DNA from 2 places in the Ruegeria sp. A4 genome. Region 1 is predicted to be linked to the other one. Evidence: riboswitches for the same ligand, from Rfam matches in the RefSeq annotation. Region 1 holds a riboswitch; the other holds the start of a gene.
The links. A riboswitch is a leader RNA that binds a small molecule or an ion and turns the genes downstream of it on or off. The one in region 1 is predicted to bind cobalamin.
Positions count from the first base shown of each region.

Region 1 (7,365 bases):
AGACGGCGCGGACGGAATAACAACCAATTGCGGGTTCCTGTCCCTGTTCCAGAAGGAGCTGGCCGAGGCCGTTCCGGTTCCCGTCGTCACCTCGTCCTTGATGCAGGTCGAAATGGTGAATCGCATCCTTCCCAAGGGAAAGCGCGCGGGCATTCTGACCATTTCGGCCTCCACTTTGACCAATGACCATCTTCTGGCTGCCAATGTCCCCTTGGACACGCCAATCGGCACAACCGAGGGTGGGCGGGAATTCACCCGCGCAATTCTTGGCAATGAACCGCATCTGAATGTTCAGAAGGCCCGGGAAGACAATGTCGAGGCCGCAATCGCATTGGCCTCGGACCACCCCGATCTTGGGGCAATCGTTCTGGAGTGCACGAATATGTGCCCCTATGCGCCGGATATTCAACAGGCGACCGGGCTGCCGGTGTTCTCGATCGTGTCCTTCGTGACCTGGTTCCAGGCCGGTCTTGTTCCGCCGGTGTACCGGAACTGATCTCTGGCCTTTCATCAAGACGGATTGTGTTGGCCGCAAGCAAAACTCATGCCAGTGTCAGATCACCGGGTATCGAATTTCGGATCACACGCTGTGCATTCGGCAGATCGTTCGACTGCGCACGGTCCTTGGCGGCAATGGCGTCCAGACCATGGCCGATCCATCTGTTGGTCAGGCGGGTTTGGAGTGTTTTCAAATCGGTGTCCAGAAAGACCTTGAATGCCCACAGTTGGTGAAGGTCCGACCAACCCGGTTCATTCAAGAGAAGGTAATTGCCCTCAACCAGAACAACGCGCTGATCCGCCGTGATCATGGACCGCGCGGCAATGGCCAGATCGAGATTTCGGTCAAACTCGGGTATTGCGACTTCTTCTTCCGCACGCAATCGACCAAGCAGCGCATGAAAGCCGGCACGGTCAAAGGTTTCGGGGGATCCCTTGCGGTTCAGCAGGCCGCGATCCTTCAAGATCACGTTGTCATAGTGGAAGCCGTCCATGAAAACCAGGCCGGTCGCGATGCCGCGCAGATTGAGCTCTTTGGTTGCAAGGCCCGCTGCGGTCGTTTTTCCCGATCCCGGCGGCCCGGCAATCGCGACAAGATGCCGGTCTTGCAGCGGCGGCAAGGCCTGGACGGCATCCGCGATTTTGGTTGCAAGCGCCTCGGGGGTGGCAAGTTTACCCGTCACGCGGCCTGGTCCTCGGCGGGCGGTTCCTTGGCGCCGGTCATGAACGCCACCGCGTCGGACATCGTGTAATCCTTGGGATCAACGACGCAGAGGCGTTTGCCCAGTCGATGCACGTGAATTCGATCGGCGACCTCGAAAACATGTGGCATATTGTGGCTGATCAGGATGATCGGAATGCCGCGAGATTTCACGTCCAGGATCAGTTCAAGAACGCGCCGGCTTTCCTTCACGCCCAATGCGGCGGTTGGTTCGTCCAGGATGATGACTTTTGATCCGAATGCCGCGGCACGTGCCACCGCTACACCCTGACGCTGACCCCCGGACAGTGTTTCGACGGCTTGATTGATGTTCTGGATCGTCATCAGGCCCAGTTCGCTCAGCTTGTCGCGGGCGAATTTCTCCATCGCCGGACGATCGAGCATTCGAAACCAAGATCCCAATGGCCCTTTGCGCCGAATCTCGCGCCCCATGAACATGTTGTCCGCAATCGACAGGGCAGGGGACATTGCAAGTGTCTGGTAAACCGTTTCAATACCGGCTTCACGCGCGTCTATCGGCGAGTGGAAATTCACTTTCCGGCCTTCCAGCCAAACATCACCTTCATCCGGCACCACTGCGCCTGAAATCGCCTTGATCAGTGTTGACTTGCCCGCACCGTTGTCGCCGATCACGGCCAGAATCTCGCCCGGCATCAAATCGAAATCGCACTGGTCCAGCGCCGTCACCTTGCCGTAGCGCTTCACAAGGTTCCTTCCTTTGAGAATAGGTTCCATCAGGCTGCCACCTTTCTGATCCACTGGTCGACCGCGACCGCTGCGATGATAAGGATGCCGATCAACAGGAACGTCCATTGCGCATCAGCGCCCAGCAACCGAAGCCCAAGCGTGAAGACCCCGACGATCAACGCTCCGAACAATGATCCGAGAATGGACCCGCGGCCACCGAACAGGGATATGCCCCCGATCACGACCGCTGTTATGCTTTCAATATTGGCCAACTGGCCAGACGTCGGAGACACGGACCCGATCCGACCAATCAGAGCCCATCCCGCGAAGGCGCAGATCAGCCCGGACAGCATGTAAACCGACATCAGCGTGCGATGCACATTGACACCGGACAACTCGGCGGCTTCCGGATCATCACCGACCGCGTAAACATGCCTTCCCCATGCGGTGTGACGAAGGGCGTAGGAAAGCCCGAGGATCAGCACCAGCATGAAGATCACGCCGACGGTGAATACCGCCCCGCCCACGTTGAACTTGGCCCCGAAAAGTTGCAGAATCGCGGCGTTTTCTTCGATCTCCTGCGACCGGATTGTTTCGTTCTGAGAATACAGGAAGTTCGCCGCAAGAACGATTTGCCACATGCCAAGCGTCACGATGAACGGCGGCAGTTTGATGCGGCTGACCAGATACCCGTTCACCGCACCGATTGCGGTGCCAACGAAAAGGCCGCAAACAATCGCGACCGTTGGCGGCAGCCCATGTCGGAAGGTGAACTGTCCCATGACAACCGACGACATCACCATGATTGCTCCGACGCTCAGATCGATACCGGCGGTCAGGATGACGAGGCTTTGCGCCGCCGCCACGATCCCGACGATCTGAACCTGTTGCAGGATCAGGGTCAGCGCGAATGGCGAGAAGAACTTGGAGCCCAGCAAAGCCCCGAAAATGACGATGGCAGCCACAAGAACGATCAGCGGCACCAAAGAGGGGTTCACATGCAGAAAATGCTGAACCGTTCCGACAAACCCGCGGTGGTGATCGTCAAATTCGGCAATCTGTTCCGGGCTGCCTTTTGCAGCGGCTTCGAAGTCGTCTGATCGTCGTGAAGTATCGGACATAAAGGTTCCCCCAAAGCGTCAGGTTACTGACGACTTTAGCAAGTTTTCGGGCGAATGGGTGGTTTGAAATGCGGAAGGCCGCCCTCTGCGGCCCTCCGGGTGGTCAGGTTAACCCCAGCAGAGGTCCATGCCTTCTTTGACCGAGATCGACTCGACGCCTTCGGCAGGCTTGTCCGTTACAAGCGCTACGCCGGTGTCAAAGAAATCCTTGCCAGGCGTGTTTTCAGGCTTCACGCCTTCGTCCGCCCATTTCTTGACGGCTTCAACACCCAGCGATGCCATCAACAGCGGGTATTGCTGCGACGTCGCGCCGATAACACCATCGGCAACGTTTTGGACACCCGGGCAGCCTCCGTCCACGGAAACGATGAGCACGTCATTTTCGCGCCCGATGGCTTTCAGCGCCTCGTAGGCGCCTGCCGCGGCAGGCTCGTTGATGGTGTGAACAACGTTGATCGTCGGATCCTTGGCCAGAAGGTTTTCCATCGCGCGGCGACCACCTTCTTCGTTGCCGGCAGTGACATCACTTCCGACAAGACGGGGGTCATCTTCATCACCGATTACGTTCGGGTCCGCCAGATCGACACCAAAGCCTTGCAGGAAGCCCTGATTGCGCAGCACGTCCACTGTCGGCTGGCTGACGGCAAGGTCCAATGTCGCAATTTTCGCGTCGTTGGCTGCGTCGCCCAGCGTGGCTTTGGCCCATTGTCCAATCAGCAGCCCGGCAAGGAAATTGTCCGTGGCAAACGTTGCGTCAGCCGAGTCAATGGGTTCCAGCGGCGTATCCAGAGCGATAACCAGAACCCCTGCATCCCGCGCCTGCTTCACGGCCGGAACGATGGATGATGTGTCCGAGGCCGTCAGCAGAATGCCTTTGGCGCCGTCCAGAATGCAGGTCTCAATGGCTTGCACCTGCGTTTCATGGTCACCGTCAACTTTGCCCGCAAAGGCTTTGAGCGTCATTCCCAGCTCTTCCGCTTTCGCTGTCGCACCTTCCTTCATTTTGACAAAGAACGGGTTGGTGTCCGTCTTGGTAATCAGACAAACGGTTTCGCCTTCCGCCATTGCACTGCCAGCCATGGCAGTAACCCCGAGCGCAGCAGCACCCGCAAGTCTTGCAAGTTTCATCGATTATCCTCCCAGGTTTTCCTGTGCCGAACGGGCACGAGGGCGATCAGGCAAAATCCCTGATCCCATAAGAAACAATCACAAGATTCGAAATTTGAGTCAATAAATAAATCACTCTTATTTATTATTGACAGTGCGGGCGGGCTTTCTCATTCTTCAGCAGGAAAGGGGTGGTCGTGCCTGAAAATTCATCTCGGAAAAATTCGATTGGCCTGCACGGGTCAGAGGTGCGCGGAACCAACCAAAGCGGGATGCGGGCCCGGAACGAACGGCTGGTGTTGTCGCTTGTCCGGCGTCATCAGGCCCTTGCGAAGTCCGAGATCGCGCGCATGACCGGACTGTCGGCACAAACCGTTTCCGTCATCATGCGGCTGTTGGAGAAGGATGGTTTGCTGTTGCGCGGCGAGCCGGTCCGCGGGAAAGTCGGGCAACCTTCCGTTCCCATGCGCCTCAACCCGGATGGTGCGTTTTTCTTTGGGCTCAAGGTCGGGCGCCGCAGTACCGAGCTGGTTTTGACTGACTTTGTCGGAAATGTGCGGCAGCGCGAGCGGCGAACCTATGACTATCCAACGCCGAAGGCCACTTTGGAGTTTTCCACTGAGAGTCTGGGCAAAATGATGTCATCCATGTCGCCCGAGGCCAAAGGCAGGATTGCGGGTCTTGGAATTGCCATGCCGTTCTATCTGTGGGACTGGGCCCAGACCCTTCAGGTTCCTCAGGAAGAAATGGACCCGTGGCGCGTATCAGACCTGAAGGCTGACCTGGCGCGTCGCCTCGATATTCCGGTATTCCTGCAAAATGACGCCACTGCGGCTTGTGGGGCGGAATTGGTATTCGGTCCGGCTGATGGGCCAAGGGATTTCCTGTACTTCTATATCGGGTTTTTCATTGGCGGCGGTGTGGTCCTCAATGGCGCGATCTTTTCGGGGCGTGGAAACGCGGGGGCAATCGGCCCCTTGCCTGTGCCCGATGGCGCGGGCGGTGTCAGACCGCTCATCGATGTGGCCAGCCTTTACGTGCTCGAGCGTGCAATCACCACGGCAGGTGTCACGTCGCATTCCATCTGGGAAACGACCCAGCGTTGGGATGTGCCAAACGTTCAACTGGAAAACTGGTTGAAACGGACGGCAAGCGGGATTGCCCATGCGATTGTCTCATCCTGTAGCCTGATAGATTTCGAATGCGTGAAGATTGACGGCTGGATGCCGCAGGACATCAAGGCGCGTTTGGTTGAAATGGTGGAAGACAAACTGTCCGAGCTGAACATGACTGGGCTCGAGCGCCCCGTTGTGCTGGCAGGAACCGTAGGCCCGGAAGCACGCTCTTTGGGCGCGGCAAGCCTGCCCTTGTCGGAGAGGTATCTTTCAGAAGCTTAGACAGGAACGAACCCTGCCGCCTTGGACGTTTCACAAACTGGTTCACTCTCGCAAACTGCCGAGCTCAATATTTTCGATGGCCGTAACACATTTTCGTTGACGGAAGGCTGAGTTGTCTGGCAAGCCGCTCGGCATGTCCGGTTCCGGGGCTTGCTCTGGAATCAATAGGGAATGCGGTGCGGGCTCTGGCCCAAATCCGCAACTGCACCCGCAACTGTAAGCGACGAGCAGGGCTGAAACGCCACTGGGGTTTGCCCGGGAAGGCCGGTCCAACGCTTTGACCCGCAAGTCAGGATACCTGCCGGACATGTGCCCTCTAACGGGCACTCCTAATCGACGACGGGATGTGCGTCGGACCAGGATGCCTGAAAGGGTAATTTGGCGTTGAATGTCCCGTGGTCAAAACGAATTTCGCGCCGGGATTGGCGCGACGGGACAAGGACGACTGTTCATGAAAACGCTGCTCAGCGCAGCCGCTGCCGCGATGGCTCTTCCTGCCATAGCAAATGCGCATTTCCTTTTGGAATACACCACCGACACCATGATCGAGAAACCGGGCGATGTACCGGTCAAACTGATTTTCTGGCATCCGTTCGAGAATGGCCATGTCATGGATCTTGAAAAGCCGCAGGAATTCTATGTGATCCACAACGGTGAAAAGACCGATTTACTGGACACGCTGGAACCTATCCGGTTCACCGGCGGGCAGAACGAGGGCGCGGCGTTCAAAGGCAGTGTCCCGGTCAAACGGTCGGGCGACTATGTGCTGGTGACGGTTCCTCAGCCTTATTACGAGGAATCCGAAGACATCTATATCCAACAGCTCACCAAAGCCTTCCTGAACCGCAACGAATTGCCGACCGATTGGATGAATCCCGTGGGTCTGCCGACCGAGATTATCCCGCTGAACAAGCCGACCAACATCATCGCGGGTTCGACTTTCACGGGCCGTGTGCTGGCTGATGGTCAGCCGGTTGCGGGGGCCGAGATCGAGATCGAATACATGGCAGCCGAACCCGACATGGAAAGTTCGGCCGCTTCTGCACCGAAGGCGTCACCAATGCCGGGTGGTGCGGTGGTCGCAATATCTGACGACAACGGGTATTTTTCGTTCGGCGTTCCAAAAGCCGGTTACTGGGGTTTCGCCGCCCTTGGTTCCGGTCCGGCAACCGAACATGAGGGCAAAGAACTCAGCCAGGATGCGGTCATCTGGATCCGCGCCTGGGATCTGGAGTAACCCCAAATGCACATCGTCGACGGAGCCCTTTCCAACCCGGTTGTAATTGGCGGCGCCATAGCCGCCGCGGGCGGGATCGCCATGGGTCTCAGGTCTCTGGATCTTGATCGCATCCCCACTGCGGGCGTGCTGTCAGCCAGTTTCTTCGTGGCATCGTTGATCCACGTGCCCATTGGTCCGTCGTCGGTCCATCTGATCCTCAACGGCATGGCCGGGCTGCTGCTTGGTTGGGCCGCATTCCCGGCTTTGTTCGTCGGGCTTTTGCTACAGGCGGTCTTTTTCGGCTTTGGCGGGTTGACGGTGTTGGGGATCAACACCGTCAATATCGCCTTTCCCGCGGTGGTGGCCGGAATGTTGTTCGGTCGTCTGATCGCGCGTGGAACGCCTTTGCAAGGTGCGATTTGGGGGGGCATCGGCGGCGCGTTTGCGATTGCGGCGACAACCGGCATGGTCGCGTTTTCGCTGGCGCTGTCGGGGGATGAATTTCTGCCTGCCGCCAAGCTTGTTTTCTTCGCCCATATTCCTGTCATGGCCATCGAGGCGATTTTGACCGGGTTCGCCGTGTTGTTGGCACGCAAGGTCAAGCCCGAGCTGTTT
Region 1 is NZ_JBQGAW010000015.1:13,517-20,881, reverse strand. It holds gene ACR0E2_RS20275 (aspartate/glutamate racemase family protein) at 1-496, shown strand, start outside; gene ACR0E2_RS20270 (nucleoside/nucleotide kinase family protein) at 543-1,181, opposite strand; gene ACR0E2_RS20265 (ATP-binding cassette domain-containing protein) at 1,178-1,954, opposite strand; gene ACR0E2_RS20260 (ABC transporter permease) at 1,954-3,027, opposite strand; gene ACR0E2_RS20255 (sugar ABC transporter substrate-binding protein) at 3,136-4,155, opposite strand; gene ACR0E2_RS20250 (ROK family transcriptional regulator) at 4,407-5,531, shown strand; cobalamin riboswitch at 5,653-5,851, shown strand; gene ACR0E2_RS20245 (DUF4198 domain-containing protein) at 5,983-6,768, shown strand; gene cbiM (cobalt transporter CbiM) at 6,775-7,365, shown strand, end outside.

Region 2 (7,365 bases), on a different contig from region 1:
GGGGGACCCCGAAGGCCCGGCATCAATCCGCTTGCCTTCGAGCGCTTTGATCAGCGCGTCGCGTTCGGCGTGGGCCGAAGGGGCCGGATCGAAACCGCCCGTCACTTCGGGCACGCGCCCGAAGATGTGCAGCCCGTCGCCAAACTGGCTTTCCTTGATGTCACAGACAAAGCGGTCGATGCGGGTGATGGCTTCGGCGGTGCAGGTTGCCTGATCGAGGCCGAGATCGCTTTCCAGCCCTATCGCCTGCGCCTCATCACGGATATCTTCCTGCAAGCGGTCGCGGCGTTTGGGGTCAAGCCCGTCGGCGTTGGAAAACTCATCCAGCAGCGATTCAAGCCGCACCATCCGATCGGGCGTACCGCTGTCCTTCATCGGGGGCGGGATGTGGCCCAGCGTGACGGCTCCGATCCGGCGCTTGGCCTGCGCGGCCTCGCCCGGGTCGTTCACGATGAACGGGTAGATCACCGGCAGATCGCCGATCAGCGCCTCGGGCCAACAATCGGCAGACAAGGCGACCGATTTTCCGGGCAACCATTCCAGCGTTCCATGCGCGCCGATATGGATCAGCGCATCCGCACCCAAGCCTTTGCGCAGCCACAGATAGAAGGCGACATAACCGTGGCGCGGGGTGCGCGAGAGGTCATGATAGTCGTCATCCCGCAGCTCGGGCGTGCCGCGTTCAGGTTGCAGCGCGACCAGCGCCTTGCCGCGCCAAAGCGCGGTGAAATGGAAGGCCCCATCGGCACAGGCCGGATCATCTTCGGGTGCGCCCCAAACGGTGTGCAGATCAGCGCGCAGAGTCTCGGGCAATTCCGCAAGCGCATGCTGATAATCCCCAAGCGACCATGAAATCCGTGCGTCCAGAAGAGTGTCGGCAATCGGCGCGCCAGTCGCGATGTCATAGCCTTCTTCGTCAAGATCGGACAGCATCGCCTCGGCCGAGGCCAGCGCGTCGAGGCCAACCGCATGGGCCATCTGCCAGTCTTTGCCGGGATAGGTGGACAGGACCAACGCAGGAATCTGATCTGCCTTGGGTTTGTCGTTCAGTGCAAGCCAGCCCGATACCCGGTCGATGATCGCTTCGATCCGGTCCGGTTCGGGCCGATGTGCAAAGCGCGCGTATTCCAGATGCGGATCGCGTTTTCCGGGTTCCTTAAAAGACGCGATTCCTGCTGAGATCCGTCCATCCACCTCGGGCAGTACCACATGCATGGCAAGATCGGCGGGGGACAAACCGCGTTCCGCCTCGGCCCAGGCTTTGCGGCGCGAGGTGGCGAGAGCGACCTGAAACACCGGCACGCCTGCCGCGTCCAGAGGCGACGTTCCCGACGCGCCTTTTCCCGAAAACGAGGTGGCGTTGACAATGGCCGATGGGTTCAGCGCAACAACCTGTTCCCGCAACCAGCCGGCGGCCACGGGCGCCTTGAGAGACGGGGCAAACAGGCCCACCGCCGCGTATCCACGGGCGCGCAGGCTGCGGATCAGGGCGGCGATCGGGGCGGTGTCTGCCGAGGTCAGGTAAGCGCGGTAAAAAGTGACGAGGATGCGTTTGGCGTTACCTTCGAACGCGGTTTCCACCGGGATTACGCCGCGATCCGGACACCACGCGCCACATTCGGGCAAGGTCTTGGCGCCCATCACCGGACCGGCATAAAGCCCCGCCGCCAAAGCCATCTGCGCCAGCGCCGCCTGTGCCGCGACCTCGCCGCCGGTATCGCACAGATGCGCCAGACGCCGCAGGGTCGAGACCGGCAGGGTGGAATAGTCATCCAGCCGCGTGTCCTCGCGCCCGTCAGCGGGCAGCACCGCCAGCGCGATGCCCTTGGCCTGCGCCAGCGCCAGAACCTGCTGCAACCCATAAGCCCAGTAGGGGACGCCGCCGATCAGCCGGATCAGAATGCCCTTGGCGCCTTGAAGCGTCTGTTCGACATAGGTATCGACCGACAACGGGTGTTTCAGCGCCGTCAAATTCGCCAGCCGCAGGGTCGGCATTCGCCCTTCCGGTCCGCCACCACGATGCCAGCCCGCCGCGAAAGCACCCAGATCGCTGTCCGAAAAGGACAGCACCACCAGTTCCGCCGGACTCTGGCCCAGATCGGTTGGGGTCTCGGTTTCCTCGAGCCCGTGGCTTTCGCGGAAGACGACGTGCATGGGTCTTACTCGGCGGCCTCACGCACACCCACGAGGATTTCGCGGATTTCCGCCTCTTTGATATCGTCATGCTCGGCGATGACGACCAGACGCGAACGACGGTCTTCACCGGGTTCCCACGGGCGGTCATACTGGTGCCGTACCCGCGCGCCGACCGCCTGAACCAGCAGGCGCATGGGTTTGCCCTGAACGGCGGCATACCCTTTGACGCGCAGGATGTTCAGTTCATTGGCGAGGCGTTCGATATTGGCGACCAGTTGGGCCGGTTCGGTCTGCTCGGGCAGCTCGACGATGATGCTTTCGAAATCGTCATGCTCGTGATCGTGATGGCCGTCGTGATGCGAGGGTCGGGCGTCCATGTCATCCTCGGCGGCGGCTTCCAGACCCAGCACAACGCGCACGTCCACGGCACCTTCGGCCACTTCGACGACGGGCAGGGGGCGCGGCGCCTCGGCGGCGATGATCTCGCGCGCTTTGGCCACGCCTTCGGGGCCGGCGAGGTCGGGCTTGGTCAGCAGGATGATGTCGGCGCACGAGATCTGATCCTCGAACACCTCGGACAGGGGCGTTTCGTGGTCGATCGAGTCATCGGCCATGCGCTGGGCGTCCACCGCTTCGACATTGGGCGCGAAACGACCTGCGGCCACAGCCTCGGCATCGGCCAGAGCGATCACGCCGTCGACGGTGATCTTCGAGCGGATGTCAGGCCAGTCGAATGCCTTGAGCAGCGGTTTCGGCAGGGCCAGACCGCTGGTTTCGATCAGGATGTGATCCGGGCGCGGCTCCAACGCCATCAGGGCCTCGATGGTGGGAATGAAATCATCTGCCACGGTGCAGCAGATGCAGCCATTTGCCAGTTCCATGATGTTTTCCGCCGGGCAATCAGGAATGGCGCAGGATTTCAGGATGTCGCCATCGACGCCTACATCGCCGAACTCGTTGACCACGACAGCAAGGCGCTTGCCCTGTGGGTTCTGCATCAGGTGACGCACCAAAGTGGTCTTGCCCGAGCCCAGAAAGCCGGTGATCACTGTGACGGGGAGTTTTTCCAGGTTCGACATGTCAGGCTCCAATCGGGGGAATGCGCGAGGCACAGTTCTTGCGAAAATGTTCGGGGCGTTCGCGCCATTTCACCAAACCATCTTCAGTGGCCAGATACTTGGTCGCGCCGTCGACGATGACGTCGACATGATCTGTTTCGTTCAGGTTTTCATACACGAAGGTCCAGCGGCCCGGCCCGCGCAACACGATCGAACAGCCTTGATCGCAGTTTGACAGGCATTCAACGGCTTTCAGGGTGACACCGTCGGGCAGGTCTGCCTGTTCCAGGGCCTTGTGCAACAAAGCGCCCGGGCGTTGCGCGTCATCTTCGACAGGCAGGCCGCGACGGCAGGTGGTACAGACCAGCAACTCGACTGGTGCGGTCTCGGTCATGTCTCTCATCCCCCCAAATCCTCTTCGCGGGGGACGGGGTTTCATGCGGGCCACGATTGGTCATGGACCCGACACCGGAACACCCCGCCCGGTTTCAACTTCGGTTGTTGGCAGGTCTCCCGGCTTGCGGATGCCAGAGGCGGGCCTCTGTCGGATGTCCCGCCTTCCCGGCTTTCGGGCCAGTGGCATTGGGCATCCTCTCCGTTCACGGTCGCGGGGGCGGCTGCGTTTGGCGGCAAGACCGTTGACGCATTCCCTTTTCATCGGCTGTCACCGACACCAACGAAAGGGACATGCGGCACCGCTGGCCTGCTTGTCAAGCGAGTCGCGTGCAAGAATGATGCAGAGGCATGGAAAGCGACCTGTGGGCGTCGATGGGCGGCATGGTGTGCCGGGCTCCAGCCCGAGATGGGCCGGGCGACGAACGGTATCTCAGCAAGGGGCGTAGACCATCGTGGACGGGTGCCTTGACTGTACCTGTCCAGATGATGGGAAAAGACCACCGAACACCCCGGATCCTCTTGCGCTAATAGATGACGTTGATCATGAGCAGCGAGACGACCAGAAACAGCGCCGTCATTATTCCGCCGGAGCGGACGAAATCCATCACCTTGTATCCGGCCGGCCCCATGATCAACGCGTTTACCTGATGGGTTGGGATGATGAAGCTGTTCGATGTCGATATGGCGACCGTCAGGGCAAAGACGGCCGGGTTTCCACCCGCCGCCACCGCAATCGATACCGCCAGAGGCACCAGCAGAACCGTGGCCCCCACGTTGGACATGACCAAAGAAAAGGCCGTCGCCAGAATGGCGATGCCGGTTTGCAGCGACCAGAGCGGCCAGCCGTCCAGAATTATCATGATCTGCTGGGCGATCCACGCGGCCGTGCCTGTGTTCTGCACGGCTTGTCCCAAAGGTATAAGGCAAGCGAGCAGGAATACGGTGTTCCATCCGACCGCGCGGTACGCCTCGTCCACGCTGAGCACACGGGTCAGCATCATGCCCACCGCGCCGGTAAGAAGACAGAGTGAAAGCCGGACGTCCGTGAACAGGATCAACGACAGCGAAATGGCGAAGAATACCAGGGCCCAGCCGACTTTTTGCGGCCTCAGCTCGTCCTGGGGAAAGTCCGTCGTCACAACGACGAAATCCGGATCTCGTTTGATCCGCATCAGGTTGTCCCATCTGGTATGCGCCACAAGCATGTCACCCGCCTGAAACTTTTCCAGCCCGATCTGAGTGGATTCGTGATCCTCGGTCTCGACATGGCTCAGCGTCTCTTCGCCGCGGTGAATGGCCAGCAACGACATCCCGTAGGTCTTGCGAAACAAAAGCTCGCGGGGGCATTTGCCGATCAGCTTGCTGTCGGGCGTGATGACCACCTCGGCCACGCCTGCATTGGTTGGGGCGAACTCTTCGACGAAAATGTCCAAATCCGGAAGAACGGTCAGCCCGTATTTCTCGGCGAACTTCTCGACCTCCCAACGGCGGCCGACGATGGCCAGCCGACACGGCGCTGCTATTTCCGCTGTCAAAACCTGAACCATCGAGGTTTTGCCGCGATAGAAGGTGGAAATGATGTACAGGTGGTTTTCGTGGTTGATGTCGGCCAGGATCTCGCCGACCAAAGGGCTGTCCTCGGGCACCACGACTTCGAACACATCGGCTTTGAGGCCATAAACCCTTTGCAGGTATTCCTGTGTCCCTTGTCCGGTACCCGTATTGTCAGGTCCTTCAGCCTCGGGCAAAACCCAGCGTCCCAACAGCAGAAAGTAACCAATTCCCGTCAGGATCAGAACCGCACCGATCGGCGTGACCGAGAACAGGCCGAAGGGCTCCATTTTCTGAGAGGCCGGCAGGCTTTCATTTGCCGTCAGGATCAGATCGTTCAGCAGGATGAGAGGAGACGACCCGACCATCGTCATCGTGCCGCCCAAAATGGCGCAGAATCCCATCGGCATGAGCAGGCGCGACAGCGGTATGCCTGACCGTGTGGAAATTCGGCTGACAACCGGCAGAAACAGAGCAGCGGCGCCGACATTCTGCATGAACGAGGATATGACGCCAACGGTGCCGGATATGATTGGTACAACCCTGCCTTCGGATTTGCCGCCGTATTTGAGGATGACGGCGGCCACCTTGTTCATGATCCCCGTCTTGTCCAGACCGGCCCCGACGATCATGACCGCAATGATCGAGATGACGGCATTGGATGCGAAGCCGTCGAACAGAAGGGTGACATCCGCCAGATTTCCCAGCCCGGGCGCGTAGCTGAGCAAGCCTATGAGAACCAGAACCAATATGGCGGAAAGGTCGATCCTTATGATCTCGGAAACGAACAGAAAAACGGTGAAAGCCAGCAGGGTGCAAACGACCCCCATCTCGAAGGTAAAGGCAATGTGTTCCACAATACGTCCAGAACTTTTTCTTTGTTAGAGTCCTAGTTCATCCTTCCCGGATTGTCATGAAGTTTCGTTTTTTGGCGGTGTTGAGACATAATGTTGCTGAGAGGTTGCTGTGTGAGCAATGCCTTCGGAGGCCCGTTTTGACGAACACGTCAGAAAGAAGGATAGGCCAAATTGCATGAAGTAGCCTGCACGTTTCGTGCGGGTGCGATGCCGTTCCAACCAGGTCGAAGCAGCATAGGCAATGGCAGGTCAATTCCAGCCATGGACGACAGACAGTCCGACAGCTTTGTTTGCAGAACCATTCTGCCGCTGCCTGAACCGCGCAAAGGGCCAGCTTGGCCGTCCCTGATCGCAAGCTGCCCACAAGAATGGTATACACCTAAACGGGTCGTACAAATGGTTCAGGTCACCAATTCTGATCATTTCGAGATGAAGATGCCAAGGAAGTACGGCGAGGTGTTGCCTGAACGCAAGCTGGCGGCATATGCCAAGAATGCTCGCAGTCGGATGGAACAGAACCAGATCGAAACACGAAAAATCCAAGTTTTGGTTGGATACTGGACCTCGAAGAAAGACAAAGTACCGCAGGTCATTGGAGGTATTGGAGGCGAGTACCGGAATCGAACCGGTGTACACGGATTTGCAATCCGCTGCGTCACCACTCCGCCAACTCGCCTTTTCAAGTAAAATCAAATACTTGCTGTGGTGTGCGTGGGGTTTTAGCAGCTTTCCCAAGGGGCGTCTAGAGGATTGCGCGCAATTTTGTCGACGAGATTGAAATTTGCCGAAGCCCGCAACCGCAAATGCACAGGCGCGGGGGGGGTTGCGTCAACAGGGCCGTTGCTGGGCAGTTTAGGATGTGGCAAAAGCCGGGTAACTTTGGGAATGACTCGAGAGATCCTATGACAGATTTCGCTGCCCGGCGCCGCACTATGGTTGATACGCAAATCCGACCTTCGGATGTTACAAAGTTTCCGATCATTGAGGCGATGCTGAACGTCCCGCGCGAAAACTTCGTGCCTGACGCACAGCGTGAGGCCGCCTATGCCGACAGTGTGATCGATCTGGGCAACGGGCGCTGTATGCTCGAGCCGAGAACGCTTGCTAAAATGCTGGATGCGCTCAACATTTCGAACGACGAGATGATTCTCGATATCGCTCCGGCGACGGGGTATTCCACTGCGGTTGCCGCGCGCATGGCCCAGTTGGTTGTTGGTGTGGAAAGCGACGACTCGTTGGCGTCCGAGGCGCAAAGCCTGTTGGCTGAGGCCGATGTGGACAATGCCATTATCCACGTCGGTCCTTTGGATCAGGGTGCGGCTGAGCACGGTCCTTACGATGCGATCATGGTGCAGGGCGGTGTTGAA
Region 2 is NZ_JBQGAW010000001.1:64,033-71,397, forward strand. It holds gene cobN (cobaltochelatase subunit CobN) at 1-2,154, opposite strand, end outside; gene cobW (cobalamin biosynthesis protein CobW) at 2,160-3,215, opposite strand; gene ACR0E2_RS00320 (DUF1636 family protein) at 3,217-3,588, opposite strand; cobalamin riboswitch at 3,681-3,887, opposite strand; gene ACR0E2_RS00325 (SLC13 family permease) at 4,115-5,971, opposite strand; tRNA gene ACR0E2_RS00330 (tRNA-Cys) at 6,601-6,674, opposite strand; gene ACR0E2_RS00335 (protein-L-isoaspartate O-methyltransferase family protein) at 6,901-7,365, shown strand, end outside.
Region 2: another riboswitch for cobalamin. It lies ahead of ACR0E2_RS00320 (DUF1636 family protein); the one in region 1 lies ahead of ACR0E2_RS20245 (DUF4198 domain-containing protein).